Regions from separate parts of the Bradyrhizobium sp. LA6.1 genome, predicted to be linked through region 3. Evidence: riboswitches for the same ligand, from Rfam matches in the RefSeq annotation. Region 3 holds a riboswitch; each other region holds the start of a gene.
The links. Region 3 has a riboswitch for cobalamin ahead of ABIB99_RS21205 (TonB-dependent receptor). Riboswitches for the same ligand answer to the same signal wherever they lie in the genome.
Positions count from the first base shown of each region.

Region 1: another riboswitch for cobalamin. It lies ahead of ABIB99_RS08190 (ribonucleoside-diphosphate reductase subunit alpha); the one in region 3 lies ahead of ABIB99_RS21205 (TonB-dependent receptor).
Region 2: another riboswitch for cobalamin. It lies ahead of ABIB99_RS02545 (TonB-dependent receptor); the one in region 3 lies ahead of ABIB99_RS21205 (TonB-dependent receptor).

Region 1 is NZ_JBEPQK010000003.1:216,370-226,559, forward strand. It holds gene ABIB99_RS08165 (MFS transporter) at 1-667, shown strand, start outside; gene ABIB99_RS08170 (L-talarate/galactarate dehydratase) at 706-1,899, shown strand; gene ABIB99_RS08175 (ribonuclease activity regulator RraA) at 1,912-2,691, shown strand; gene ABIB99_RS08180 (nuclear transport factor 2 family protein) at 2,693-3,142, shown strand; gene ABIB99_RS08185 (MerR family transcriptional regulator) at 3,155-3,442, shown strand; cobalamin riboswitch at 3,530-3,747, shown strand; gene ABIB99_RS08190 (ribonucleoside-diphosphate reductase subunit alpha) at 3,870-6,773, shown strand; gene ABIB99_RS08195 (ribonucleotide-diphosphate reductase subunit beta) at 6,784-7,938, shown strand; gene ABIB99_RS08200 (GNAT family N-acetyltransferase) at 8,014-8,472, shown strand; gene ilvD (dihydroxy-acid dehydratase) at 8,885-10,190, shown strand, end outside.
Region 2 is NZ_JBEPQK010000001.1:566,418-576,607, forward strand. It holds gene ABIB99_RS02530 (MBL fold metallo-hydrolase) at 1-746, shown strand, start outside; gene ABIB99_RS02535 (Cj0069 family protein) at 769-1,848, opposite strand; gene ABIB99_RS02540 (GFA family protein) at 2,006-2,416, opposite strand; gene ABIB99_RS02545 (TonB-dependent receptor) at 2,555-4,903, opposite strand; cobalamin riboswitch at 5,104-5,311, opposite strand; gene ABIB99_RS02550 (hypothetical protein) at 5,540-5,905, shown strand; gene ABIB99_RS02555 (FixH family protein) at 6,008-6,400, shown strand; gene ABIB99_RS02560 (efflux RND transporter periplasmic adaptor subunit) at 6,485-7,918, shown strand; gene ABIB99_RS02565 (efflux RND transporter permease subunit) at 7,915-10,190, shown strand, end outside.
Region 3 is NZ_JBEPQK010000008.1:50,699-60,888, reverse strand. It holds gene ABIB99_RS21225 (NAD-dependent succinate-semialdehyde dehydrogenase) at 1-1,351, opposite strand, end outside; gene hydA (dihydropyrimidinase) at 1,531-2,940, opposite strand; gene ABIB99_RS21215 (maleate cis-trans isomerase family protein) at 2,952-3,692, opposite strand; gene ABIB99_RS21210 (PepSY domain-containing protein) at 3,815-5,236, opposite strand; gene ABIB99_RS21205 (TonB-dependent receptor) at 5,249-7,621, opposite strand; cobalamin riboswitch at 7,737-7,938, opposite strand; gene ABIB99_RS21200 (histidine phosphatase family protein) at 8,010-8,582, shown strand; gene cobT (nicotinate-nucleotide--dimethylbenzimidazole phosphoribosyltransferase) at 8,589-9,641, opposite strand; gene cobF (precorrin-6A synthase (deacetylating)) at 9,652-10,190, opposite strand, start outside.

The sequences.
Region 1 (10,190 bases), on a different contig from region 3:
GGGGCCGCGATGGTCCGACCTCGCCGAGCTGTTCAGGAGCCGCATGCTGGTCGGCATCTTCCTGGCGCAATACGGCATCTCGTCCATCACCTGGTTCTTCGTGTCCTGGTTTCCGACCTACCTCGTCAAGGACCGCGGCCTGTCGGTGCTCGATGCGAGCCTGATCGCGACCATCCCCGCCATCTGCGGTTTCGTCGGCGGCGTTACGACAGGCTTTTTCACCGACTGGCTGTTCAAGCGCACCGGTTCGCTCAGCATCGCGCGCAAGACCCCGATCACGATCGGCCTCGTCATGACGGTCCTGATCATCGGCTGCAACTACACGAACTCCACGGTCCTGATCACCGTGCTGATGAGCGCGGCCTTCTTCGGCAAGGGTTTTGGCTCGCTGGGCTGGACGGTCGTCGCCGACACCGCGCCCAAGGAGGTGATCGGACTCACTGGCGGCGTCTTTAACGCCGTCGGCAACACCGCCGGAATCGTGACGCCTGTTGCGATCGGCTACATCCTCTCCGCCACCGGATCGTTCAACGGAGCGCTGCTGTATGTCGGCCTGCATGGGCTGCTGGCCGTGCTCTGTTACTGGGTCATCGTCGGGCCCATCGAGCGTCTCGTCATTCGCGAAGGCAGCGGGCTGATCCGCTCCGCGTCGGTCGCTGCCGAATGACATCATTTCCCGCAAATCCACCTCGATAGGAGAAAGCCATGAACTACCAGATCAACACGCGCATTATCGCCAACCCGCTCGCGGCAGGGCTCGCAGCCGGGGAAGCGACGACGGACCGGATCGCATGGGTGAGGACGTCGCTCGTCTTCCTGCCGCTCGCCCAGGCGATCAGCGATGCCAAGGTTCTCACCGGCCGGCAAAAACCCCTCACCGAGATCGCCTTCCTGTTTGCCGAGATCGAGACCGAGAACGGCCACAGCGGCATCGGCTACAGCTATTCGAAGCGCGCCGGTGGTCCGGGGCAGTTTGCGCACGCCAGGGAGATCGCCGGCGAGCTGATCGGCGAGGATCCGAGCGACATCGCGCGTCTGTGGGACAAGCTCGTCTGGGCCGGCGCCTCGGTCGGCCGCAGCGGCATGTCCACGCAGGCCATCGCCGCCTTCGACATCGCGCTGTGGGATCTCAAGGCCAAGCGCGCCAAGCTGCCGCTGGCAAAGCTGCTCGGTGCCCATCGTGACTCCGTGCGCTGCTACAACACCTCCGGCGGATACCTTTCGATGCCGATCGAGGAGGTGAAGGAGCGCGTCAGCATGGCGCTCGACAGGGGCATCGGCGCCATCAAGCTGAAGGTCGGCCAGCCCGACCCGATGGTCGACCTCAAGCGCATCGAGGCGGTTCGCAACCACATCGGCGACGTTCCGCTGGCGATCGACGCCAACCAGCAATGGGACCGCACCACGGCTCTGCGCTTCGGCCGCATCGCCGAGCAATTTAACCTGACCTGGATCGAGGAGCCGCTCGACGCCTACGACTACGAAGGTCATGCGGCGCTGGCAGCCGAGCTTGCGACCCCGATTGCGACCGGCGAGATGTTGACCAGCATCGACGAGCATTACGAGCTGATCCGCAACAATTCGGTCGATTTCATCCAGCCGGATGCGCCGCGCGTCGGCGGCATCACGCCGTTCCTCAAGATCCTCGCGCTCGCCGACCACAAGAAGCTCCAGCTCGCGCCGCACTATTGCATGGAGATCCATCTGCACCTGACCGCGGCCTATGCCCGGGAGCCCTGGGTCGAGCATTTCGAGTGGTCGGAGGCGATGTTCAACGAAAAGCTCGAGGTCGTGAACGGCCGCATGATCGTGCCGAACCGGCCGGGCCTCGGCTTCAGCCTGTCGGAGCAGGCGCGCGCCTGGGCCCGTGACGTCCACGAGGTCGGAAAGCGCCGCTGAGGGAGGATGGCCATGTACGAACCAAAGACGAAGCTTAGTCCCCTGGATCCGTCTGTCATCCGCCGGCTGAAGGATGTCTCCTCGGGTTCGCTGACCACCGAGCTGTTCAAGAAAGGCCTGCGCCAGTGCTTTCTGGTCGGGCTGGTGCCGATGAACAAGGACGCGGTCCGCTTCGCCGGTGAAGCTTTCACCATGCGGATGATCCCGGCGCGAGAGGATCTCGATACCATAGAGACACTCACGCCGTATCCGAACGCGGACAATCTGCAATGGGAAGCGGTCGAGAACATTCCGCCCGGCCATGTCCTGGTGATCGACAGCCGCAACGATCCACGCGCAGCATCGGCGGGCGCCATGCTGCCGACGCGGATGAAGGTGCGCGGCGCAGCCGCGATCGTCACCGATGGCGCGTTTCGTGACGGCCAGGAGCTGGCGCGGCTCGATTTCCCGGCCTATGCGCGGCAGGTCACCGCATCGACGCGGTTGTCCTATCATCGCGTCGCGGACCTGAATATCCCGATCGCCTGCGCCGACGTGGCGGTCTACCCGGGCGACATCATCGTCGGTGACGGTGACGGCATCACGGTCGTGCCACGGCATTTGGCCGCCGAAATGGCCGACCTCTGCGAGAGGCGGGACCAGCTCGAGAAGTACCTGTCGTATCGTATCAGTGCCGGCGAGCCGCTCTACGGCGTCTATCCGCCCACACCTGCCGTGCGCGCCGACTTTGAGGCTTGGAAAAAGGCCGGTGCGGATCCGGCGAGGGCCACGACGATCCGGGCGGGAGCCTGACATGAGCAAGACATCGCCCGCCGCCATGGAGGCGACGATCCGTCGCTATTTCGACGCCTGCAACGCCGCCGACTACGATGCCTTGATGGCCTGCTTCACGGCGGACGCGGTTCACTACTTCCCGTCCGGCTTGCCGGACATTCCATGGCGTGGCGCCGATACCATCGCGCGCAAATGGATCTGGTGCGTCGAGAATCTCGGGTCGCAATGGACGATCGAAAAGATTCTTTGCTCGTCGACGTCGCCGGAAGCCGTGATCGAATGGACGCACTGGAAGCGCAAGCAGGGCACGGCGCTTCGCGGCGACGAATGGTACGCGTTCGAAGGGGCGAGCGGTCGCATCAAGGAGATCAGGGCTTATTATGCGGCGCCCGCCGATCCATCGGCCCGGATCTGCGAGCTCGTCGATTTCGACTATCGCGATCGCGGCTATCACCTTTCGTCCGAATAGCATCGGGCGTCCATGCCGTTCCTGGGCGGCGTGGGCGCCTTCACCGCCGTCATCGTGACGCGCACCGGGCTGACCAGCGCGGTCTGGCTCGCCGGCCAGCGATGCGCGCCGTGCAGCGAAACGAGGACCTTTGCGGCGAAGCACCTCGGTGCGATCAGGGCGAAAATTGCGGAGCTGCGTGTGCTGGAAGCGAGAGTGGCGTCGCTGGTGAGCGGCTGCGAGGCGACATGCAGCGGCAGCGTCGCGCCGGACTGTGTGATCTTGCAGTCGGGATGCGGACCTCATAGCGCGCCAAGCTGAGGCGCGATCCAAGTGCGAATTCCCGCATTCCACAGGGCACAGGGCTCATGACCCGCAACGAATCGTTGACACCCGGCTGCATATGTCACCACATGTGGGCGTCACGGTTCCGCTGGATCGCAAGATTTAGTGGCTAAGAGGGAAGCCGGTGAACCGCGCGAGAGCGCGGAATTCCGGCGCTGCCCCCGCAACTGTCAGCAGCGAGCTGCTTCCGAACAATCGTCACTGGCGCCTTTCGCGCCGGGAAGACGGGAAGTGGGCGACGACCTGCGAGCCAGGAGACCTGCCGCGACAATCTGAACGTCCACGGGCGGGGTGTCCGGCGGTCGCTTGCATGCACCGCCCGGCAACTCTGCTGCCGGCGTTTCTGCAGCGTCCTTCCTTACAGCCCCGTTCAAACACAACGCGCGCATCACGGGGCCCATTGATGTCACTGAACCTGCACGACGCGGACACCGCCTCCGCACCCATCGTTCATTTGCGTCCACAATCGCTTGCGCCTGCTTCGAGCGAGCCGGCTATGCAGATCATCCGTCGCAACGGCAAGGTCTCGCCGTTCGATTCCGCCAAGATCGCGGTCGCCATGACCAAGGCTTTCCTTGCGGTCGAAGGCACCAGCGCGGTCGCCTCGCGTCGCGTCCATGAGAGCGTGGAGCAGCTCACGGCCGAAGTCGTCGCTGCGCTGATGCGGCGGGCAGGCGAGGGACGCACCTTCCATATCGAGGACGTGCAGGACCAGGTCGAGCTCGCCTTGATGCGGAGCGAGCACCACAAGGTCGCACGCGCCTATGTGCTGTACCGCGAGGAGCGGTCGCGCCAGCGCGCCGAGGAGGCGGCCGCGGAAGCGACGCCCGCTGTCGCGCCGGTCCTTCATGTCACGCTCGCCGACGGTTCGCGCGTTGGTCTCGACACCAAGCGGCTTGCGCTGATTATCGGCGAAGCCTGCGCCGGTCTCGACGGCGTCTCCGCGGCACCCGTGCTCACCGAGACCACCCGCAATCTCTACGACGGCATCAGCCAGGACGAACTGGCGCTGGCCTCGATCATGGCCGCACGCACGCTGGTCGAGCAGGAGCCGAATTATGCTTATGTCAGTGCGCGCCTGCTGCTGGACAAGCTCCGCGGCGAGGTGCTGTCCTACGTCCATGGCGTGCCGACGTCCGCCTCGCAGGCCGACATGACGATGCGCTACGTCGAATACTTCCCGGCCTATCTGAAGACCGGCATCGCCGCCGAACTGCTCGATCCTGAACTCGCCCGCTTCGACCTTGGCCGGATCGCGGCCGCGTTGAAGCCGGAACGCGACCTGAACTTCCAGTTCCTCGGTCTTCAGACGCTCTACGACCGCTACTTCCTGCACGTCCGAGGCAAGCGGATCGAATTGCCGCAGGCCTTCTTCATGCGTGTCGCGATGGGCTTGGCGGTGCGCGAAATCGATCGCGAGGCCAAGGCGATCGAGTTCTACGATCTGCTGTCATCGTTCGACTTCATGGCCTCGACGCCGACGCTGTTCAATTCGGGTACGCTGCGTCCGCAATTGTCGTCCTGCTTCCTGACCACAGTGTCGGACGACCTCGACGGCATCTTCAAGTCAATCAAGGACAATGCGCTGCTCGCAAAATATTCCGGCGGTCTCGGCAACGACTGGACCCCGGTTCGTGGCCTCGGCGCCCACATCAAGGGCACCAACGGCGAAAGCCAGGGCATCATCCCATTCCTGAAGGTCGCCAACGACACCGCGATTGCCGTCAACCAGGGCGGTAAGCGCAAGGGCGCCGTCTGCGCCTATCTGGAGACATGGCACGTCGATATCGAGGAATTCCTCGACCTGCGCAAGAACACCGGTGACGACCGCCGCCGCACCCACGACATGAACACCGCCAATTGGGTGCCGGACCTGTTCATGCAGCGCGTCGATGCCGATGGCGAATGGACGCTGTTCTCGCCTGACGAGACGCCCGATTTGCACGATCTCTATGGCGAGGCGTTCAAGACGGCTTACGAGGCCTATGAGGCCAGGGCGAAGGCCGGCGGCATGCGCGTCTTCAAGACCGTGCGCGCGAGCGACCTCTGGCGTCGCATGTTGACCATGCTGTTTGAGACCGGTCATCCCTGGATCACCTTCAAGGACCCCTGCAATCTGCGTTCGCCGCAACGCCACGCGGGCGTGATCCATTCCTCGAACCTCTGCACCGAGATCACGCTGAACACCTCGGGCGACGAGGTCGCGGTCTGCAATCTCGGCTCCGTCAACATGCTCAACCATGTCGGGCCTGATGGTGTCGACCAGGCCAAGCTGAAGCGGACGGTGACCACCGCCGTCCGGATGCTCGACAACGTCATCGACATCAATTTCTACACGATCCCCGAAGCGCGCCGCTCCAACATGCGTCATCGTCCCGTCGGGCTCGGCCTGATGGGCTTTCAGGAAGCGCTTCAGGTCCAGCGCATTCCGACCGCGTCCGACGCGGCCGTGGCGTTTGCCGACACCAGCATGGAGGCAATCTCGTTCCACGCGATCGAAGCGTCGTCCGATCTCGCCGCGGAGCGCGGACGCTATCCGAGCTTCGAGGGCTCGCTGTGGTCGAAGGGCGTCTTGCCGCTCGACTCCATCCAGCTTCTCGCCGACGCGCGCGGTGGTCTCGACGTCGATCGCTCCGCAACGCTCGACTGGGACCGCCTCCGCAAGAAGGTCACGTCCAGCGGCATGCGCAACTCGAACGTCATGGCGATCGCGCCAACGGCGACGATCTCCAACATCTGCGGCGTCTCGCAGTCGATCGAGCCGAACTATCAGAACCTGTTCGTGAAATCGAACATGTCCGGGGACTTCACGGTCGTGAACGAGTTCCTGGTCCGCGACCTCAAGGCGAGGGGGCTTTGGGACGAGGTCATGATCTCCGACCTCAAATATTTCGACGGCAGCGTCGGCCAGATCGACCGCGTTCCTGACGATCTGAAGGCGCTCTACGCCACCGCCTTCGAGATCGACAGCGCCTGGCTGATCGAGGCGGCCGCGCGCCGGCAGAAATGGATCGACCAGTCGCAGTCGCTCAACCTCTACATCGCCAATCCCTCCGGCAAGAAGCTCGATGCGCTCTACCGGCTGGCCTGGCGACGCGGGTTGAAGACGACCTATTACCTGCGCTCCCGCAGCGCCACGCATGTCGAGAAATCGACGCTGAAGGGCACTGACGGAAAGCTCAATGCGGTGTCCGCGTCAGTGGCAGTGTCGCACGCGCCGATCATGATGCCGACCGCAGCAACGCCGGACCTCGACGGCATCAAGGCCTGCCGGATCGACGATCCCGAATGCGAAGCGTGCCAGTGAGGAGATGACGATGCTCGACTGGTCCGATACCGAAACCACAGCGGCCGCTCCTGCCGTCTCAAGTCTCGCCACCGCACTGCGTCCGCAGACCCAGCTCAAGCTCGAGCCGGCCGACCCGACCGGCCTAGGTGCGATCGACCGCGCCGGCGGCCGCGTCTCCGTCGACGAGAAGCGGATGATCAACTGCCGCGCCGACGTCAACCAGCTGCTTCCGCTGAAGTACAAATGGGCCTGGGAGAAGTATCTCTCAGGCTGCAACAATCACTGGATGCCGACCGAAGTTTCGATGCAGGCCGACATCGCGCTATGGAAGTCGCGGGACGGGCTGACCGAGGACGAGCGGCGCGCGATCAAGCGCAATCTCGGATTCTTCGCGGCTTCCGAATCGCTGGTCGCCAACAACATCGTGCTGGCGATCTACCGTCACCTCACCAATCCGGAGTGCAGGCAGTACCTCCTTCGGCAGGCCTTCGAGGAGGCGGTTCACACCCACACCTTTCAGTATATCGTGGAAAGCCTCGGCCTCGACGAAGGCGAGCTGTTCAACATGTACCGCGAGGTGCCGTCGATCACGGACAAGGCGGCCTGGGCGCTCAAGCACACGCAGCACCTGGACGATCCATCGTTCCAGACGGGGACGCCGGATAGCGACCGCGCCTTCCTGCGCGATCTCGTCGCCTTCTACGTCGTGTTCGAGGGCATGTGGTTCTACACCGGCTTCGCGCAGATCCTGTCGCTCGGCCGCCGCAACAAGATGGTCGGCATCGCCGAGCAGTATCAATACATCCTGCGCGACGAGAGCATCCATCTCAACTTCGGCATCGACGTGATCAACCAGATCAAGATCGAGAACCCACATCTGTGGACGGCAGCGTTCCAGGACGAGATCCGCGGCATGATCCGCGACGCAGCCGAATTGGAGGCCGCCTACGGACGGGACACGATGCCGCGCGGCTTCCTCGGCCTGAATGCTGCGCTGTGCGAGCAGTACATGCACTTCATCGCCAACCGGCGCTGTGCGCAGATCGGGCTCGCTCCGGTGTTCGCCGAGGTCGAGAACCCGTTCCCGTGGATGTCCGAGGCAATGGATCTGAAGAAGGAGAAGAACTTCTTCGAGACCCGCGTCATCGAATACCAGAATGGTGGTGCGCTGACTTGGGAATAGCACCGATCATGACTATGCCGCGGGCGTGCCACCTGTGCTTAAACGGTGGCACGCGTACGACTGCAGGGGGATGAGGTGGAGATCCGACGAGACGATCCGACGGCGCCCTATGTCGCCGACTTGTTGGCACATCATCTCGAGGAGCTGCGCAGCGTCATGGCCGAGCGCGCCTTCGCTCTCGATGCCACCGGCCTTTCGGCTGCCTCCGTGACCTTCTGGACGGCTTGGCAGGACGATGTCCTGCTCGGGTTCGGTGCGCTGAAGGAGCTGGATCATACGCATGGCGAGGTGAAGTCGATGCGTGCCGCTCCCGCTGCACGGGGCACCGGGGTAGGGCGCGCACTGCTGAGCCATATCATCGCCGAAGCCCGCAGGCGGGGTTACGTGCACCTCAGCCTGGAGACCGGCACGGCAGCCCTGCACGCGCCCGCCATCTCGCTCTACCGCAGCGCCGGTTTCGTCTCCTGCGCGCCGTTCGCCGACTATGAGGCGAGCCCGCACAACCAGTTCATGCGGCTCGACCTGACGGATTGAGCTGGGCGCTTGGCGCTCATCAGTCCCGCCTCAGGATGACGGTGTTGGTACTGCGGGCCGCCGCGACTCAGGTGAGGCACACTCCGTTCCTGAGACCCGCGCTGGGGTGCGCCGAAACAGATTTAAAATCTCAAGTTGTGGATTGTCATAATCACGAGGGTATCGCAGTAAGCCAACCCGTGTCTTCCCGGTAACGATTGTGCTGTCTCTGCAACACCCATCTTGGATTAAACCCTTATCTCCGTCCGTTCGCATCAGCGCCGCTTTTTAGCCACACCCGAACATGAATAAAATCGCTCTAAAGTTTGAAGGGCATCGGCGGTCTTCGAAGGACGGGAAATCCCAAGGTCGATTCAAATCTTGGCTCTGATTTTTCGGGTCTGAAAAGGTTGGCCGGGGAAACTGGTTTGCGATGGACGCAAAGACCGACATCAAGCAGAGGCTGCCGAGCCGTCACGTGACGGAAGGCCCGACGCGCGCGCCGCACCGGTCCTACTTCTACGCCATGGGTCTGACCACCGACCAGATCCACCAGCCCTTCGTCGGCGTCGCCTCCTGCTGGAACGAGGCCGCCCCCTGCAACATCTCCCTGATGCGCCAGGCCCAGGCGGTGAAAAAGGGCGTGGCATCCGCCGGCGGCACCCCCCGTGAATTCTGCACCATCACCGTCACCGACGGCATCGCCATGGGCCATGACGGCATGCGCTCGTCGCTGCCGTCGCGCGAGTGCATCGCCGATTCCGTCGAGCTGACCGTGCGCGGCCACGCCTATGATGCGCTCGTGGGCCTTGCCGGTTGCGACAAGTCGCTGCCGGGCATGATGATGGCGATGGTCCGTCTCAACGTGCCCTCGATCTTCATTTACGGCGGCTCGATCCTGCCCGGCAATTTCCGGGGACAGCAGGTCACCGTGCAGGACATGTTCGAGGCGGTCGGCAAGCACTCGGTCGGCGCCATGTCGGACGAGGACCTCGACGAGATCGAGCGCGTGGCGTGCCCCTCGGCGGGCGCCTGCGGCGCACAGTTCACCGCCAACACCATGGCGACCGTCTCCGAGGCGATCGGCCTGGCGCTGCCGTACTCGGCCGGCGCCCCGGCACCGTATGAAATCCGCGACGCTTTCTGCATGACCGCGGGCGAGAAGGTCATGGACCTGATCGCCTCCAACCTCCGGCCGCGCGACATCGTGACACGGAAGGCGCTGGAGAACGCCGCCGCCGTGGTCGCGGCGTCCGGCGGCTCGACCAATGCTGCGCTGCACCTGCCGGCGATCGCGCATGAGTGCGGCATTAAGTTCGACCTGTTCGACGTCGCCGAAATCTTCAAAAAGACACCATATGTCGCGGATTTGAAGCCGGGTGGCCGTTATGTCGCCAAAGACATGTTTGAAGTAGGTGGCATACCGCTTCTGATGAAGACGCTGCTCGACAACGGATTTCTCCACGGCGACTGCATTACGGTCACCGGTCGAACGATCGCCGAAAACCTCAAAAGCGTTAAGTGGAATCCGCACCAGGATGTGGTGCACCCGGCAGACAAGCCGATCACCGTCACCGGTGGTGTGGTTGGTCTGAAGGGCAATCTGGCGCCAGAAGGTGCGATCGTGAAAGTCGCGGGAATGTCTAACCTGAGGTTCACCGGTCCGGCGCGATGCTTCGACCGGGAGGAGGACGCCTTCGAGGCCGTCCAGAACCGCACCTACAGGGAAGGCGAAGTCA
Region 2 (10,190 bases), on a different contig from region 3:
GCGCCCGCCTGGTCTGCCATTGCCTGCTGGTCGAGACGAAGGACGGACTCGCTCTGGTCGACACCGGCATCGGTCTCGGCGATATCGCAACGCCCGATCGGCTGGGGGGCCGATGGCTGCGCCAGACCGCGCCGAGGCTGGATCCGGCGGAGACGGCGGTCGAGCAGGTGAAGGCGCTCGGCTACTCGCCCAGCGATGTGCGCCACGTGCTGCTGACGCATCTCGACCGCGACCACGCCGGCGGCGTACCGGACTTTCCCCATGCCGCGATCCACGTCCATCGCGCCGAATACGACATGGCGGTGGTACGCAAGCCCGCGCCGCCCGAAGGGCGCTATGTCACGGGGCAGTGGAGCCATGGGCCGCGCTGGACATTCTATGGTGAGGCCGGCGAGGACTGGTTCGGCTTCAAGGGCGTGCGCGCGCTCGGCGACAAGGAAGCCGACATCCTGATGATCCCGCTCGCTGGCCACACGCTCGGCCATTGCGGCATCGCGGTGCGATCAGGTGACAAATGGCTGCTGCATGCCGGCGACAGCTATTTCCACCACGCCCAGCTCGACCCGTCGCCGCGCGTGCCGTTGATGCTGGGTTATTTCCAGCGCCGCGGCGACATGGATCGCAAGATGCGGATCGCCAACCAGGCGCGGCTGCGCGCGCTGAAGCTCAACCACGGCGACCGCGTGAGCATCGTCAACAGCCACGATCCCGTCGCCTATGAAAGCTGCCGCTGCGCTGCGCATTAGGGTGTCGAAGCCGGGCCGCCGGTTATACGCCCGAACGCACTGCCTGAGTCCGGAGCAAGCGGTGCTTCACCGTTCGGGCGATTGCCGCTGGCGCGTCGTCGGGAATCGCGAAGCAGGAGCTCGCGTTGATTTCGCACAGGACGTAGGTGTCGGTGCCCGCGGCGTCGCGGGGCCCGTACAGGAAGTCGGCGTCCCAGATCACCGGCAGCGACGGCTCGTCGATGCCGAGCGTGTCCATCAGCTGCGGCGTCCATTCGTCCTCCATCGATCTTCGGAGCGCCTGGAATTGCGAAGCATCGGGTCCGTGCATGATCCGTGGGCCCGGCTGCGCCTCGGGTGCGTCGGGGCCTTCCGGCGGCGGCGGGATCAGGGCCTTGATCAATTGATGCCCGAAGCCCGCGACCTTGGCGCCGCTCATGTAGCAGCGGATCATGCCGTCGGGCAGGCGGGGTTGGAACGCCTGGTCGATGATGCAGCCGCCCCATCCGAAATACGGTTCGCAGCGGGCGAGGAGGGCATCGAGCGGTACGTCCTCGGGTAGACTGCCGCGTTGGGCATGCAGTACGCGAACCATGGCGTCTGCGTTGGGCAGGGCCTCCACCTTCCACACCCCTTGGCCACCATTGCCGCGATTTTGCTTGAGCACGCGCGGACCGTTCGCCTGAAGGCGCGCGGGAAATTCGGCGCGGAAGCTTGCGGCGGTGTCATAGCGATGCGTGTCGGCTCCCCAGCCGAGATGACGCGTCCGGTAGAGCACGTCCTTGACGCCCATCTTCAGGATCACGTCGGGATGTGCGCTCACCCATGGCCCTTGGGCCGCAACGTCGCGAAGCAGCGGGTCGAGGGCCTCGCGCGTCTTGCCCTGATGGACCGGATCGACCCAGACGAGCACGCCATCGACGGCGAGCAGTTGATCGCGCACGGCGTCGGCGAAAATCTCGTCGTAGATCACCGGTCGGGCTTCGATGCCGACCGCGGCGAGTGCTTCGAAAACGCGGACGAAGCGGCTGTTTTGTGCCGTCGTGTCCCGGCGCGCGGCAGCATCGCCGCGGGAGAGGATGGCAACGGTATGGCGGACAGGAGGGTGGCGTTCGGTATCCATGCGCAAGCTCCACGAATGGCGTGCTGCGCAGAGCTTGGACCGAGGTCTCACGGGGAGTCTGCTTCGTCCCCACACCGATCAATGTACGTGAAATCGTCCGGTCGTTGCAAGATGGCGATTGTGCGGTTCCGTCCAGACGGCCAACCCCTCGCGCTCGCTACTCCGGTGGCGGCGGATAGCGGTCGAATGTCGGCAGTTCGTGCGCGCGCTCCATCCATCGAAGGCGCTCTGCGACCTGGATGTGCATCGTCGCCGGTACGGCATCGGGATCGTCGTAGGTCGCGCTCTGGACGTCGATGACCCCGGGCAACATGTCGGCATTGACATAAAACAGGCCGGTTCCGCAGTCGCCGCAAAAGTGCCGCCGGGCATGTTCCGAGGAGTGATACACCTTGGGCTCGCCCTTGGTCACCTTGACGGCATCGTCCGCGTACATCGTCCAGCCGACGACGGGAGCGCCCGCGTGAAGCCTGCAATCGCGGCAGTGACACAGCGCGTGCACGATCGCTTCGCCCTCGACCTGATAGCGGATCGCGCCGCAGTGACAACCGCCGGTGATGGTGCTCATGCGTTCCTCCCGATGGAAGCGAGGTTTCGTTGATCGATAGCTCTCGAGACCTGCGGCTTCAACGGCGCAATCGATTTGCGATTGCGTCCTACTGTCGCGTGACAACTCCTGCCACGGCGCGGGCAAGGTGATCCGCGACTACCATTTGAACGAAGCCGCGACCTCGTAGCTGCGTGGCGCGCCCAGGATGATCTGGTCGGTGTAACCGGGATCGCCCCAGGCCGCGTAGAGCTTGTTGGTCAGGTTCCTCACGCGAAAGCTGATCCGGGTCTGGTCGACGCCCGGGAAATAGGCTTTGGGGATGTCGACGAATGCGAACGCGTCGAAGATCGTGTAGGCGTCCATCGTGACCAGATTGTCCTGGAAGTTGAAGCGGTCGCCGACGTGACGGACGAGGCCGCCGATCTCGACCGGCAGCTTCGTGTCGAAGCGATAGGAGGCGCCGGCGTTGGCGATGAAGTTGGGAACGTTGGGCGGCGTCTTGCCCGAATAGGACTGGAAGTCGCCATTGCCGTCGACATAGGTGAAGTCGATGAAGCGCGACTGCACGAAGGCGACGTTGCCCCACAGCTTGAGGCCTGCGACCGGATTGACCGCGGCGGCAATCTCGACGCCCTTGGAGGCCATCTTGCCGGCGACGTTGAAGAGGATGCCGCTTTCGGGGACGTAGACGTTCTTGCGCTCGATGTCGAAGGCCGAGAACGTGGCCTCCGCGCGCTTGTCGGCCGACAGCAGCTTCACGCCGGTCTCGTAGGTCCGCGACGTCGTCAGCAGCAGCGGCGTCGTGGGCCTGAGGATGAAGATGTTCGCCACCGTCGGGTCGGCTGCTGTCGCGTACTGGCTGTAAAGCATCACGCCGGGCGCGATGTCCCAGGTGTAGCCGATGCGTCCGGTGACCGGATTGAACGTCTTCGAGAAAGGATAGTTGGCTTTCAGGAGGCCATTCTCGTCGAAGCGGGTCCGCGACAGCTCGATATTTTCAAAACGGATGCCGCCGATCAGCGCGAAGGTCGAGGTCAGCTTGAGCCGGTCCTCGAACGACAGCGAGGCGGTGTCGAGATGGGTATAGATCTTCTCGTCGGCGCGCGGGCCATAGAACCCCCGATCCGGGTTGAGGAGGTCGACGTAGTCATTGAAGAACAGCGTGTCCTGCGAGACGTTGAACTGATTGCTGCTCGCCGCCACGGTGGCGACGAAGCGATTGTCCATTCCGCCGACGTTGGAATTGACGGTGAGGTCGGTGATGTTGCCGTAGAGCCGCTGCGCGTGATCGAGCGCCAAGCGCTCGCGGTAGATGCTCTGCGCGCCTGCGAAATTGCCTACGGTCTGGTCGAACGACGAGATCTCGTTGTTGAACCAGTGCCGGTGGGCGTCATAGCCGTAGACCTGGCTCTTCAGCGAGATGTTGTTGGTGATGTCCCATTGAAAGCCGCTGCGCAGCCAGAGCTCGTTGGCGCCGCTGTGATTGTCGAGCACGTTGTAGTTCGTGGTCAGCGTGCGCGCGTCGATGGTGACCGGGACCGGCGTGCCGCCGCCGAGGTAATAGTTGCTCCAGAGGCCGGAGACGACGCCATACGTCGGCACGATGCCCGGCGCGTTCGCCGGCACCAGCGGCGTCCCCCAGTAGAAGCGGTCGTTGTCCTGCCTGTATTCGGTCGCGCCCCAGATCCTCAGGTTCTCGTTGACGCGATAGTTCAGCTGGCCCGAGACGTTGCTGAGCTTCGAATAGGTGTCGTCGATAAAGCCCTTGTTGTTGAAATGGCTGATGTCGAAGCGGTAGTCGAGGCCGTTGATCAGCGTGCTGCCGCCCGATCCGTAACCGGCGCGATAGCCGTTGAAGGAATCGTAGGAGGTGAAGGCGTCGTTGACGATTGGTCCGGTGTGCGGCGCCTTGTTCACGTAGTTGATGGCGCCGCCGGTCGCACCGAGGCCCGCCACCAGCGAGTCCGGTCCCTTGATGATCTCGACCTGCTGGAGGCCAGCCACGTCCATGGGACGGCCGGTCATGGTCGACGGCCCGATCGGGATGCCGTTGTAGAGCGTGGAGATCTGGTCGCCGGAAAAACCACGCATCGAGAAGATGGCGGGCGCGCCGGGCGCATCGCCGCCGGTGACGCCGACTGCAGCCTTGGCGACGTCGGTCGTGGTCCGGATGCCCAGGTCCTGCATCGTCCGCTGACTGATGACCTCGACGGTCGCCGGCATCTCGCGCGCCGTGATGCCGAGCCGGGAGCCGACGTCGGTGACGGCTGCCGTGTTGAGCGGCGTCTGCACCGGGCCGCTCGGAGCTTGCGTGGCCGGAACGGCGACAGCAGGGGCGCCACGATTGCGTCCCGCGGCGCGCCGGGCCGCGCGCTGCTTCTGAGTGCCCGGGCTGACGGCAGGAGCCTGTCGCGGCGCAGGCGGCGACACGATCACCGGACCGACCTCCCGGGAGCGGTTGTCCTGCGCCGCGCTTTGCGCGAGCGCCGCGGACGACAAGGACACCGACGAGAGCAGAGTAATCAGGAAAGCACGCGATAACGCTGGCCTTGCGCCAGCACGGAAATGAAGATTTTGCACGACAACGCTCTGCGGCGACGCAAACAAACCGTCACCGCGGTTGCCTTAGTCATCCACCTTCGCCCCAGGCGGCGGATGCACCGGCTACTTGTCCGACATCAGGGCACCCCGCCCAATGCGTTCGCGCGTGACCATGGCTGGTAGCAGGTTTCCTGGCTCGCGGGTCATCGCCTTCGACCACCTTCCCAGAGGCCCAAGCGGGGCTCCAGTGGTTCGTTTGGTCGTCGGCTATCCGCCTACAGTTGCGGGGGCAGCCGCGGAATTGCCCACCGAGGTGGACGCACCGCATTCCCTTGAAGAGTCCTTGCGGACACTACCGATCACGAAACTGGCATCAGGGGATGAGCGCGTCAACATCCGCGCGGGCTGCTGGACGGGTCGGTGGGTCGATGGTGGCCTTGTGTTGCTGTTTTGCACGATAGTCCGAAGGACCGCGTCGAAACGTCCAACCCGGCCTCTGGACGAGCCTGGGTAACGAACGCTTGACCACGATCAATAACTGCTGGTGTCCGAATATGCTACTGAGGTCGAGTTCCGGCCCGACAAGGTAAGTCGATATTGATGCAGTTCGTCCGTACCATCCTGGCAGTCGCCATCGCCATATCCCTGGCGATGCTGCCGGTTGGCGCGTCCGCCGCGAACCTCGCAATGTCGTCGGATGGCATGCAGGCGGCCATGCACATGAGCGGCGACGCCGACATGTCGATGGACGATTGTTGTCCCGACATGAAGGGAACGGGCTCCCATAGCGGCGGCTACAAGTGCGGGATGGGCTTCTGCTGCGTTGGCGGGATCATCGCGCTCGGTGATGTCCGGCCCGTGGCGTTCGAACGTCTCGCCGTCATGGCCAGCACGATGGCTATCCCCCCGGATCAGGTCGTTTCCTTCCGCGGCGGCAGTCCTCCTTTCCGACCTCCTCGAATCTGATCTCGCAAAGCCCGAGACGCGAGCGGCAGGCCTGCTCGCGACGACGACTGACGTGCGCGCTTCACGCGCCACGGCGAAAGATCAATTCATGAGGACAGGACAATGCTTTCCAAGATCAGCACCGCGGCTCTCGCCGCCACCCTTTCGCTTGCCGCTTCCGCCGCGATGGCGGGCGCGGGCGACTACGCCTTCGAGCCCGTCACTCCGCAGATGAAGAAGGGCGAAGATGTCACGCTCGCCGTTCGCCTGACGAACCGGCAGACCGGCAAGCCGATACCGGACGCGGTCATCTTCAAGACCCGCCTCGACATGGCTCCGGACGGGATGGCCGAGATGGAGTCGGCGGTCGCGCCGCTGCCGTCCAGGGAGCCTGGTGTGTACGCGTTCAAGACGGACCTGCCGATGGCTGGCCGTTACCAGATGACGCTGTCTGTGAAGGTGCAGGGCGAACCGGAGACCGTCACCGGCAAGGTGATCGTCACGGCGGTCAAGTGAGCGTTCGGGCGCTGCCCGGCGGCGCCCGACATTCCCCTTTTTCCTTCACACGGACGCGCGCTCCCGGGCGCGCGGATACACGACATGAAAACGCTGCGTCTCCTGACGGCACTTGCGCTGGGCGGCGGCCTGGTCCTGGCCGGCTACTACTGGCATTCGAACGGTGCGGGCTGGCTCGCTGAGGCCGACATATCATCGGCTGCGGCTGCCGCGGAGCGAACGCCGCTCTACTACCGCGATCCAAGCGGTGCGCCGCTCTGGTCTGCGGGTCCGAAGAAGGACGACCGCGGGCGGGACTATCTGCCGGTCTACGACGACGATGGAGCGGCCGTCGCGCCGGCGCCGCCGAAGGCGCAGGCGGCTTCGCCGCGAAAGACCCTCTACTACCGCAATCCCATGGGGCTGCCCGATACGTCGACCGTCCCAAAGAAGGATCCGATGGGGATGGACTATGTCGCCGTTTACGAAGGCGACGACACCGACGACGGCACGGTGAAGCTGTCGCCCGGCAAGATCCAGCGCGCGGGCGTGAAGTCCGAGCCCGTCGCGCGGCGCTCGATCCGGGTCTCGGTGAAGGCGCCCGGCACGATCCAGCTCGATGAACGTCGCGTGTCGGTGATCGCGATGCGCGCCGAAAGCTTCGTACAGAAGGTCGCCGACGTGACCACCGGCACGCGCGTGAAGGCCGGCCAGCCGCTGATGGAGATCTACAGTTCGGCGGTGGCGTCCGCAGCCGCGGAATATCTCGCGACGATCACCTCCAAGACGGTCGGCGGTGTCGAGATGTACGGCCGCGGCTCGCGACAGCGGCTGGTCAATCTCGACGTTCCCGAGTCCGTCATTGCGGAGATGGACAAGACGCACACCGCGCCCGTCGCCATACGCTGGTCTGCACCGCGCGACGGGGTCGTGCTCGAACGCAATGCGATCGAAGGGATGCGGGCCAATCCCGGCGACGTTCTGTTCCGGATCGCGGACACCTCGGTCGTCTGGGCGCTGGTCGACGTGGCCGAGCGCGATCTCGGCAACATCGCGGTGGGGCAGTCAGTCGCGGTGCGCGCGCGCAGTTTCCCCGGCCGAACCTTCACCGGGACAATCGCTGTCGTCTATCCGCAGGTGAACCGCGACACGCGAACCGTTCGCGTCAGGATCGAGCTTGCCAATCCGGACGCGGTGCTGCTGCCCGACATGTACGTCGATGCCGATATCGACACGGCCGATGCCGCGCCCGTCCTGGCGATACAGGACAGCGCGGTGCTCGACACCGGCAGCCGGCAGGCCGTCCTCGTCGACAGGGGGGAAGGGCGTTTCGAACCGCGGGAAGTGAAGCTCGGCCGTCGCGGCGGCGGCTATGTCGAGGTGCGCCATGGTCTCGCGGACGGCGAGGCGGTGGTGACCTCCGCCAACTTCCTGATCGATGCGGAAAGCAACCTGAAGGCGGCGCTGAAGGGTTTTGGCGAGGCGGCATCCCAGGCCACCGACGCCGGCCCTGGCAATGCAACGGGAGATCACAAATGATCGCCCGCATCATCGCCTGGTCGGCGCGCAATCTGCTGCTCGTGCTGTTCGGGACCGGCTTCGCGGCCGCCGCCGGCCTCTATGCCCTGGTTCACCTTCCGCTGGATGCGATCCCAGACCTCTCGGATACGCAGGTCATCGTCTACACCGAGTATCCCGGCCAGGCGCCGCAGGTGATCGAGGATCAGGTCACCTATCCACTGACGACGGCGATGCTCACCGTACCGAAATCGAAGGTCGTACGCGGCTTCTCGTTCTTCGGCGTCTCCTTTGTCTATGTGATCTTCGAGGACGGCACCGACATCTATTGGGCGCGGTCGCGCGTCATGGAATTCCTGAACGGCGCGGCGTCCAGGCTTCCCGCGGGCGTCACCCCGACCATCGGACCCGACGCGACCGGCGTCGGCTGGGTCTACCAATACGCCGTCGTATCGAAGGAATTGAACCTGGCGGACACGCGCACGATCCAGGACTGGAATCTGAAGTTCGCGCTGGCCAAGGCCGAAGGCGTCGCCGAGGTCGCCAGCATCGGCGGCTTCGTCAAGCAGTACAACGTGGTCCTCGACCCGCAGCGGATGCGCGACCGCGGCATCAGCATGCAAAAAATACGTGAGGCGATCCGCGCCAGCAACGCCGACGTCGGCGGGCGCACCGTCGAGCTCTCCGAGTTCGAATACGTCATCCGCGGCAAGGGCTACATCAAGAGCATCAACGATCTCGGCAACATCGTGCTGAAGACGAGCAACGGCACGCCGGTGTTGCTGCGGGACGTCGCCAGCGTCGAGCTCGGGCCCGACGAGCGGCGCGGCATCGCCGAATTGAACGGCGAGGGCGAGGTCGCAAGCGGCATCGTGCTGCAGCGGTTCGGCGTCAACGCCCTCGACGTCATCGAAAACGTCAAGAAGCGCTTCAGGGAGATCGCGAGCAGCCTGCCGAAATCGGTCGAGATCGTGCCGGTCTACGACCGGTCGAACCTGATCTACGCAGCCATCGATACCCTCAAGCATACCCTGTTCGAGGAGAGCATCGTCGTCGGGCTCGTCTGCATCGTGTTCCTTCTGCATGTCCGCAGCGCACTCGTCGCGATCCTGATGTTGCCGGTCGGCGTGTTGATGGCGTTTGGCGCCATGAAGCTGCTCGGGCTGGGATCGAACATCATGAGCCTCGGCGGCATCGCGATTGCAATCGGCGCCATGGTGGACGCCGCCATCGTCATGATCGAGAACGCACACAAGCACCTCGAACGGGCGAGGCCCGATCAATCACGCGTGCAGGTCCTGATCGACGCGGCATCCGAAGTCGGCCCCGCGCTCTTCTTCAGCCTGTTGATCATCACCGTGTCGTTCATGCCGATCTTCACGCTGGAATCGCAGGAGGGCCGATTGTTCAGCCCGCTGGCGTTCACGAAGACCTTCTCCATGGCCGCCGCGGCGTTGCTGTCCGTCACCCTGGTGCCGGCGCTGATGGTGATCTTCGTCCGCGGCAGGATCGTCCCGGAGAGCAGGAACGTCATCAATCGCGTCTTGATCTGGGTCTACCGTCCCGTGATCAAGGGGGTTCTGCGCGCCAAGACGCTGGTCATCCTGGCTTCGCTCGTCGTGCTTGCGGTGACGATCTGGCCGGCGCGCCAGCTCGGCACCGAGTTCATGCCGGCGCTGAACGAGGGAACGCTGCTCTACATGCCAACGACGCTGCCCGGCATTTCGGTCACCAAGGCGGCCGAGCTGATGCAGATGCAGGACCGCATCATCAAGTCGTTCCCGGAGGTCGCTTCGGTCTACGGCAAGGCGGGGCGAGCAGCCACTGCGACCGATCCCGCCCCGACCGAGATGTTTGAGACGATCGTCAACCTGAAGCCGAAGGAGCAGTGGCGTTCCGGCGTTACCGTCGACAGTCTCATCGCCGAGATGGACAAGGCGTTGCAGTTTCCGGGCGTCTCCAATGCCTGGACCATGCCGATCAAGGCACGTATCGACATGCTCTCGACCGGAATCCGCACGCCGGTCGGGGTCAAGGTCATGGGCACGGACCTCGCCGAGATCGACCGGCTCGCGAAGCAGATCGAGCGCGTCATCAAGACCGTACCCGGCACCTCGTCGGCCTACGCCGAGCGCGGCATCGGCGGCTATTATCTCGAGATCGTTCCCGACCGTGAGGCGCTCGCCCGTTACGGCATCCTGATCCAGGATGTCCAGGACACCATCGCGGCCGCGCTCGGCGGCCAGACGGTCACGACGACCGTGGAGGGCCGGCAGCGGTTCACGGTGAACAT
Region 3 (10,190 bases):
CCTTGATGCCGCCGAACGGCACTTCCGGCAGGGCGAGGCCGTGATGGTTGATCGAGACCATACCGCTCTCGATGTCGGAGCCGATCGCCTGCATCGTCTTGGTCGAGGTCGTGTAGGCATAGGCCGCAAGGCCGTAAGGCAGGCGGTTCGCCTCGGCCACCACCTCGTCATAGCTGCGGAACGAGGTGATCGGGGCAAGCGGTCCGAACGGCTCTTCGTTCATGATGCGGGCATCGCGCGGCACGTCGGTGATGACAGTCGGCTCGAAGAAGAAGCCTTCGTTGCCGATGCGCTTACCGCCAGCCTGCACCTTGGCCCCGCGCTGCACAGCGTCGGAGACCAGACCCTCCATCGCGTCGACGCGTCGCGGGTTCGCCAGCGGACCCATGCGGGTGTCCTTGTCGAGGCCGTTGCCGACCTTCAGGCTCTTGGCCGCGGCGACGAACTTGTCGACGAAGGGCTGATACACGCTCTCATGCACCAGGAAGCGCGTCGGCGAGACGCAGACCTGGCCGGCATTGCGGAACTTGTTGGCCGAGAGAATCTTGGCGGCGTTGTCGAGATCAGCGTCCGCGAACACGATTGCCGGCGCGTGGCCGCCGAGCTCCATGGTGACACGCTTCATGTGCAGGCCGGCGAGTGCGGCCAGATGCTTGCCGACCGCGGTCGAGCCCGTAAAACTGATCTTGCGGATGATCGGGTGCGGAATGAGATATTCCGACACTTCCGACGGCACGCCGAACACCAGCTGGACGACGCCGGCGGGAATGCCTGCGTCGGCATAGGCGCGCACCAGCTCCATGCAGCTTGCCGGGGTTTCTTCCGGGCCCTTGACGATGATCGAGCAGCCGGCGGCGAGCGCGGCCGAGATCTTGCGGACCGCCTGGTTGATCGGGAAATTCCAGGGCGTGAACGCGGCGACCGGGCCGACCGGCTCCTTGGTCACGAGCTGGGAGACGTTGCCCATCCGCGGCGGGACGATGCGGCCATAGGCGCGGCGGGCTTCTTCCGAGAACCAGTCGATGAGGTCGCCGGCCAGCATGGTCTCGCCCTGCGCTTCCACGACCGGCTTGCCCTGCTCCATGGTCATCACGGGCGCGATCTCGGCGGCGCGCGAGCGGATGATGTCGGCGGCCTTGCGCATCAGCTTGTAGCGGTCGAACGGCGAAGTCTTGCGCCAGATCTCGAAGCCGGCCTTGGCGGCCTCCAGCGCGCGGTCGAGGTCCTGGCGCGAGGCGTGCGGGGTCTTGCCGATCGGCTGGCCGGTGGCGGGGTTGAGGATGTCCTCCGACTTGCCGGAGGTGCCGTCGGTCCACTCGCCGGCGATGAACATCTGAACTTTCGGGTACATCCCTGGTGTCTCCTGCATGATTTCGGCGGCGATCAGCTTGGGTGCCCGACCGCCTAACAAGTGGGCGCAGAGCTACACCGAAAGGCGGCCGGCGAAAAGGGATCAATGATGCCGCAGCAGCGCGAGGATGGTATGCGCAACAGACGACATGGCGTCGCCCCGATGCGATTATTTTTCCGTCACACCAGGCTCGACTTGCCACGGCTGAGCACCTCGCCCGCGCCCTTGTCGCCGACGATCTTGCCCTGCTCGTACACCACGCGGCCCCGCGCGATGGTGGTGACGGGCCAGCCGGTGACGTCAAAGCCTTCCCACGGCGTATAGTCCGCGCCGTGGTGCAGGTCGGCCTGCCGGATCGGCTTCTTCAATTTGGGATCCCATAGGACGATGTCGGCATCGAAGCCTACGCCGATCGAGCCCTTGCGCGGATAGAGCCCGTAGACCCGCGCATGGTTGGTCGCGGTCAGCTCGACGAATTTCTGCAAGCTGATCCGCCCCTTCGAGACGCCTTCGGAGAACAGGATCGGCAGCCGGGTCTCGACGCCGGGGATGCCGTTCGGCACCCAGCGGAACGAGGTGCGGGAATTCGGCGTCAGCTTGCCCTTGAGATCGTCATAGCGGAACGGGCAGTGATCGGACGAGAAGGTCTGGAACACACCCGTGGTGATGCCTTCCCAGATCGCCTGCTGGCTTTCGGCATCGCGCGGCGGCGGCGAGCAGACATACTTTGCGCCTGACATGTCCATGTTCAGGCCTTTCATGTCGTCGGCCGTCAGCGTGATGTATTGCGGACAGGTCTCGGCATGCACCGGCAGTCCGCGCTGCTGGGCCCAGCGCACCTGCTCCATCGCCTCGCGGCCGGAGACGTGGACGATCATGATGGGGACGCCGATCACCTCGGCATGGCTGATGGCGCGATGCGTCGCCTCGCGCTCGACGGCCTGCGGCCGCGACACGCCGTGATAATAGGGCGCGATATGGCCCTCGCGTTCGAGCTTCGCGGTGAGGAAGCGGATCGCGTCGTAACCCTCGCAATGGACCATGACCAGCGCCTCCTCGCGGCGCGCGACATCGAACACTTCCAGCAGCTGCTTGTCGCTGAGCACGAGGTCGTCATAGGTCATGAACACCTTGAACGAGGTGTAGCCGTCCTTGACGAGAGCCGGCAGCTCCTGCCCGAGCACGACCGCGGTGGGGTCGGAGATGATGAGGTGGAAGGCGGTATCGATGTAGCATTCGCCCTCGGCGAGCTTGCGGTAGTTCTCGACGCAGGTGCGCAGCGACGTTCCCTTCTCCTGGAGCGCGAAGGGCAGCACCATGGTGTTGCCGCCGGCCGCCGCCGCGCGCGTTGCCGAAGCAAAATCGTCGGCCATCACCACGTCGGGGCCAGAGGCCTGGGAGATGTGGACGTGACTGTCGATCCCGCCCGGCAGCGCCAGCAGCCCCGTCGCGTCGATCTCGCGCGCCGCGCCTTCAATGCGGTCGGCGATGCTGACGATGCGTCCGTCGCGAATGCCGATATCGGCGCGAAATTCGTCGCTGGCCGTCACGATGGTGCCGCCGCGAATGGCGAGATCTAGCTGCGTCACAGGTGTCTCCGTCACTTGATGATCGCTGATGTCTGGAAGATCCGGCCCCACGCCGTAAGGGCCGCGATGTCGCCACCGGCGAGTTCGAGCGTCCTCCACAACGTGACCGCGACCGAGTCCAGCACGGCGATGCCCAACTCCCGTTCGAGCGAGGCCGCCAGCGCGGCGCCGTCGAGATTGGTGCAGAGAATGACGACGGCATCGGCGCCGTCCGCCGCGACCGCGCGGATCATGTCGGCGATCGTCGCGGGCGTGACCTCACCGAAGGAAAAGTTATCGCGCAGGCCGAGATGCCGCTCGGCGTGAGGGGCGATCCCCTCCTCGACCCAGACATCGCCGATCCGCCGTTGCACGTCGTCCGTATAGGGTGAAACCAGGCCGACGCGTCCGGCGCCGAGCGCGCGGACGGCGTCGATGCAGGCGAGCGTGGAGGTCGTCGCCGGGATATCGGTCCGCGCCGCGATCGCTTCGCACAGGCTCCGGTCGCGGCCGATACCAAGCCAGCTTGCCGACGTGCCGTTCCAGGCAATGGAATCGACCTTGGCGTCCGCCAGCAGATCCGCCGCCGGCAGCATCACCGAGGCATCGAACTGGTTCAGCGCCGCGGCATCGAGCGCGATCTCGGTAACGCGGAAGCGCGAGAAATGAGCGGTGACGCCGGCCACGCCATGCAGCATGGAATTGGTGACGGGCTCCAGCACCGAGTTGGACGACGGGGTCATCATGCCGAGGCGCTTGCGCTGAATTGACATCGATCACGATCGCCCCATTGAGAGAGCGCACCGCTGCGCCCCCCTCGGACAATCATCCGCGCCTGCCATTGCCCGCGCAACCCGCAATTTGCATGGCGCATATGATTTGTTCGGTACGCAGCTCAAGCCGCGAAGGTCGACCGCAAGCGCCGCCAGCCGATGACGATGCCGGTGACGGAAAATACCAGCCCGAGCAAGCAGAGCCCGACGACCAGGATATCGCGCAGACGCGGGTGCGCCATGAGAACGGGAAAATCGAGCGTGTGAAGCGCACCGTAGAACCAGCGATAGGCCCGCCGCGAGGCATCCAGTCTTTGCAGCACGCGGCCGTCGGCACCGTCGATGTCGAACCAGAGGTCGCCGCATCGGGAGCGATAGACGGGCGCTCCGGGGACAACGGAGTGCGCGGGATAATCGTCATTGTCGGCTAGAACGGACGGGGCGCCACAGCCCGGCGCAAGGCGCGTCGTCAGGTTATGGACATCCCTCTCGCCGAGGAATGCCACCTGGCGGCTGCGGATCGCCTCCCCCGTTTTGGTCAAGGCCTGACTGGCGAGGCCGGTACGGTCGCGCCGGTAGACAACACCGTTGACGGCGAACCATTCGACTTCGCGAGCCGACGGCTGACCGACCGGTGGGGCCGTCGTCCAGTCAGGCGCGGCATACACCACGCCCGCTTCGGTCGGGGTCAGTTCCCCGCGCGAGAACAGCCGGCCGTGATCCATCGAGAGCCAGCCACTGAAACTCCAGGTCAGCACGAAAACGGTCGCGACGAGACCAATGATGTGATGCAGGGCGTGCCAGCCGCGATAAGGCGACGAAACCCCGCGCCCTCGAATCCTGATCCTGATAGTTCCAAGCACCGCGCCGAGCGTCGCGGCGATAAAAGCCACCAGCGACAATGTCGAGACCACCTGATCCCAAAGGGACCAGTTGCTCCTCAGGACCGTCGGATAGATCCAGTGCAGGACGCTGCCGGCCCAATTCCAGCCGCGTTCGCTGCGGGTCGTATCCAGCACGACTTCGCCGGTGCGCGAGGAGACATAGACCTCGGTTCCGGCCGCATCGCCAAGAGCGACGCGCAACAGAGGCCGGTGTCGATCAAAGCCGTTGGGTACGCTCCATTGATCATAATCCGCGCCCGAAATCATCGCCGCCCGCGCGGCATCGAGCCCGCGTTGCCGGGCATGATCCCGCGCGATACCGACCGCGACGTCGGCGGACGTCACCGATGCATCCCGTCCGTCGGAGGCATGGACCGCGCGCACACGCGACGGGTCCGACACGACATAGACCCGCCCGTCGCTCCGCTGGACCAGGCGAACGCGCGTGGCGTCCGCGATCCCGCTCGCAGCGACGGCATCCGCGACCGCAATCCTCACCTCTCCGCCAGCCACCGGCGCGAGCCCGGAAAAACGTTCCGCTTCCGTCAATGACGGAAACGGGACGAAGTGCATCACGATTCCGCTCGCGAACCACATCGCGAACAGCAGGCAGAACGCGATCCCGAGCCAGCGATGCAGCAGCACGATCGCGTTCATCATGTGGTCAGCGCCCTACCATTTGAACGCGGCCGAGAGCTCATAGGTCCTGGGCGCACCGAGCAGGATCTGGTCGGGATAGAACGGATCGCCCCAGATCGCGTAGCGCTTGTCGGTGATGTTGCGCACGCGGAAGCCCAGACGGGCCTGGTCGACCGCGTTGAACACCGTCTTCGGGATGTCAACGAAGGCGTAGACATCGGCGACGGTGTAGGCCTTCATCGTCACGACGTTGGCATCGGTGTTGTAGCGGTCGCCGACATAGCGGCCCGTGATGCCGAGCTCCACCGGCCAGGGCGTGAAGAACCGGTACGACGCACCGGCATTGGCCACGACACGCGGCACGTTCGGCGGCGTGTTGCCGGAGAACGAACCACCGGCAAAATTGTAGTCGGCATAGCGTGCATCGACATAGGCGATGTTGCCCCAGAGCCGCAGGGGATCGATCGGGCGTACGGCCGCGGCGAGCTCGACGCCCTTCGACTCCTGCCGTCCTGCGATGTTGAGCTGCATGCCGCCAGCCGCCGCATAGACGTTCTTGCGCTCGATATCGTAGGCCGAGAACGACCATTCCGCCCTGTTGTTCCACAACAGATGCTTGACGCCCGTCTCATAGGTGCGCGAGGTCGTCAGGTCGAGCGGCTGGGCAGGCCCAAGCAGGAAGATGTTGTTGGCGGAGACGTCGGCGCCGGTGGCGTACTGGCTGAAGAAGGTCACGCCGGGAACGGCGTCCCAGGTGTAGCCGATGCGCCCCGTCACTGGTGCCCAGGACTTCGAGAACGGGAAGTTCGCCTTTTCCAGCCCGGCGGAGTCGGTCGAGTTGCGGTCAAGCCCGATATGCTCGACGCGCAGGCCGCCGACCAGCGCGAAGGTTCGCGTGAGCTTCACCCGGTCCTCGAACGACAGCGCCTCGTTGTCGATGCGCGCGGTCTGCTGCTGCGTCGTGAGCAGGCCGTAAAGGCCACGGTCGGGATTGACGAGCGAGACGTAATCGTCCGGGAAATTGGCCGCGCCTGGCCTGACGAAATCGAGATAGCTGGACGAAAGTGTCGTGACCAGGCGGTTGTCGAAGCCGGCGATATTAGCGTCCCAAATCAGGTCGGTAATGTTGCCGACAAGGCGTTGGCTATGTGCAACATAGAAACGCTCGCGATCGACCATGTTCGAGTTGGGCAGGCCCGTACTGGCATTGAAAGCCTCGATCTCGTTGTTGAACCAGGTACGCTCCGCGCCATAGGCATAGGCTTGGCTCTTCAGCGTCAGGTCAGGCGCCAGCTTCAGTTCGAAGCCGCCGCGCAGCCACACCTCTTGTGCCACGTTGCGGTTGTCGAGAACGTTGTAATTGGTGTTGAAGGTACGATCGTCGATCGTGATCGCACCGAGATTCGTTTTGTTGAAGTTCGAGACGTAATTGCCCGAAACAATGCCGCTCGTCGCATGCGAACCGCTGAAGGCGATCGGTACCAGCGGTGCGCCCCAATAGGCCTTCGAGCGATCTTCCCGGTACTCGATCGCGCCCCAGATCTTGAGGCTGTCGGAGATGCGGTAATTGAGCTGGCCAGACACATCCAGCGTCTCGGTATTGGTGTCGTCGGCAAAGCCATTGAGCGAGGCGCGGCTGATGTCGAAGCGGTAGTCGAGCCCCTGCAAATTGGTGCTGCCGCCCGAGCCGTAATGGACGCCGAACGAGTTGAGCGAATCCCAGGAGAAGTCAGCGTCATTCCGGATCGGCCCGGTGTGTGGCTGCTTCGTGATCAAGTTGATTGCGCCACCGGCGGCACCTTCGCCCGACATTAGCGAGGCCGGACCTTTCAAAAATTCCACGGCTGCGAGATTGGCCGTATCCGTGATCCGCGAGGTCATGTTCTGCGGACCGATCTTGATGCCGTTGTAGAGCATGTTGATCTGGCTGTTGGTGAAGCCACGCATGGAGAAAGCCGCGGGCTCGGCCGGATTGTCGCCGGAGGTGACACCGACCGCGCCCTGCGCAACCTCCGACACGGTGCGATAGCCCTGCTCCCGCATGGTCTCGGCCGAGATGACCTCGACGGTCGCGGGTGTCTCCTGCACGGTCAGGCCGAGGCGCGAGGCGCTCTCGGCAACCACATTGGTGTTGAGCGGCGTCTGCGCCGCCGCGGTCGGCACGACGGGCTTGGCCGCGGCCGATGCGGCCGCTGGCCTGCGCGATGCTGCGCGGCGTGGGCTCTGCGCGTCCCGGGCCGCCGGCTTTGCCGGTTTGCGGGATTGGGCGGGCGACACCTCGACCGGCGGCAGCGGCTCGCGGGCCTGCTGCGCCAGCGCTGCGGGCAGATCGGCGACTGCAAATGAAGTAAGCGCGGCGGAAGCGAGCAGGAAGCAACGCGGTCGTACAAGACGAATGGAAGACACAGTTCGGGACCTCGGTATGACGTCAGTGGCACGTCACAGCGAACCAGGTCCCACCTCCGGCCTTTGAGCCTTCCGATGAAGCCGAATGTCTGTACTCCCCGACCGACATCTTCGCGTGTGACCACGGCTGACGGCAGGTCTCCTGGCTCGCGGGTCAGTACCTTGCATCGCCTTCCCGGGACCGAGATACCCAGTGGCTCGTGACGCAAGATTCGCCGCTTACAGTTGCGGGGGCAGCCGCGGCATTGGGGACAAAATCCCCGCACCGCATTCCCTTTTCATCCCCACTCGGGGAAACCGTCAAAGCCATCTAGGATTACCAACAAGACAGAGTCAATGTGCCGATACGACGTTATTACCACAGCGACCAACTTCCTTGGAGATAGGCATGGAAGGCGAGACCTTCCTCTGGCTGATACGGCATGCGCCCGTCGACGGCGCCAAAGGGACGATCCACGCAGCCGACGCGCCCGCCGATCTCGGCGATCGCGTGCAACTGGAGGCGTTGCGGCAGAGGCTCCCGCCAGATGCTGCGAGCTTTGCGAGCCCGGCGCGACGTACGGTTGAGACGGCGCGCGCGCTGGGACTCGAACCCGCGTTGGTGCCCGACTTCAGCGAGCAAAACTTTGGCGACTGGACCGGCCGTCGGCATGACGAGCTCGCCGCGAGCGGCGGCGAAGCCTACGCGCAGTTCTGGAGCGATCCGGCACGCGGGCGGCCGCCGGGCGGCGAAAGCTTTGAGGATCAGGTCGCGCGTGTGCGGCTCGGTCTGTCACGGATCGGCCCTGGCTCAGCAACGCTCGTCGTGCATTCCGGCACGATCCGCGCCGCGCTCTGCATTGCGCTGGATCTGACGCCACAAGCGGCCCTGCGCTTCGTGATCGATCCGTTGTCACTGACCCGGATCGACCGGCTCGCCAGCGGCTGGCGCGTCGTCGCGGTCAATCAGCGCGCGGCTTGAGCCCGATCAGGCCGGGCGATCCGGAACGTTAGCCTGCGCGAAGGTCGCCATGCCGTTGTGAAGGCTGCATGCGAGCCGCACCAGCGGCAGCGCGATGGCCGCACCCGATCCTTCGCCGAGCCTGAGATCGAGGCTGATCAACGGCTGGACGTTCAGCGCACGCAGCACCAGCCGATGTCCCTGCTCCGCCGATTGATGCGACGGCAGCAGGAATGGCTGGCACGACGGGTTCAGCCGCACCGCCGCCAGCGCTGCCACCGATACGATGAAGCCATCGATCAACACGGGAATGCGGGCTTGTGCAGCCGCAATGATGGCGCCGCAAATCGCCGCGATTTCGAGGCCGCCGACGGCGCACAGGATTTTTTCCGGCGAAGCACCTGCAACGCCATGCCGCGCGATCGCAGCGTCGATCACGCGCGCCTTGTGCGCGCGGCCGGCCGCGTCGACGCCGGTACCGCTGCCCGCGATCTCCTCGGCACTGATGCCGAGCAGGCTCGCCGCAATCGCGGCCGACGTCGTGGTATTGCCGATGCCCATCTCGCCGAAGATCAGGAGATCGGGCCTGCCGGCGTCTGCGCGCGCGACTGCGCGCTGACCGGCCTCGAAGGCGAATGCCAGCTCCGTCGGGGTGAGCGCGGCTTCCACGCTGAAGTCGCGCGTGCCCTGGCGCGGCTTGTCGGCGACGACGCCCGCGATCGCCTCCTGCGCCAACGTGCCGGCGTCGACGACCTCAAGGTTTGAGCCAAGCTCACGCGCCAGCACCGAGATCGCAGCACCGCCCGAGGCAAAATTCGCCATCATCGCGATGGTCACTCCTTGCGGATAGGCCGACACGCCCTGCGCGACGATGCCGTGATCGCCGGCGAAGACGATGATCGGCACTCGCGCGGCGCGCGGCTGCTCGGTCGCCTGCAGGCCCGCAAGCTCGACCGCAAGCTGCTCCAGCCGGCCGAGCGCGCCGGCCGGTTTTGTGAGTTGCGCCTGACGCGCGAGCGCCGCCTCGCGGTGGGCGGCGGAGACCTCAGGACATTTTCGATAGACCCATTCAGGGAGCATGCTGCCTCGCTTACGGCCTGCGCTTGAGAATGTAGCTGTCCATGATCCAGCCATGCCGCTCGCGCGCATCCTGTCGCGCGGCGACGATGTGCGGGCCGATCTCGGCCAGAACGCCCGACATGACGATCTGATCGGGCATGCCGAGATAAGCGCCCCACCAGATGTGCAGCCCCGCTGGATCGAGCGACTGGAACGCCGTGCCGCCGTCGAGCATCACCACCACGGTGTCGACGCCCTGCGGCCAGCCGCCTTCGCGCAAGCGGCGCCCCGTCGTGACCAGGAAGGGCTCGCCGATGTCGTTGAGCGGCAGCGCATGCGCCGCGCACAGTGCCTGGATCGAAGTGATGCCGGGCACGACCTCAATATCAGGCAACGGATCGAGCCGCCGCGCGATGCGCAGCGAGGAATCGTAGAGCGAGGGATCGCCCCAGATCAGCAGCGCGACCTTGCCTTCACCTTCGAGATGGCTGGCGATCGTCTGCGACCAGGCCGCGGCCACGGCATCGTGCCAATCGTCGACGCCCTTGTGATAATCCGCTTCGCCGGCAT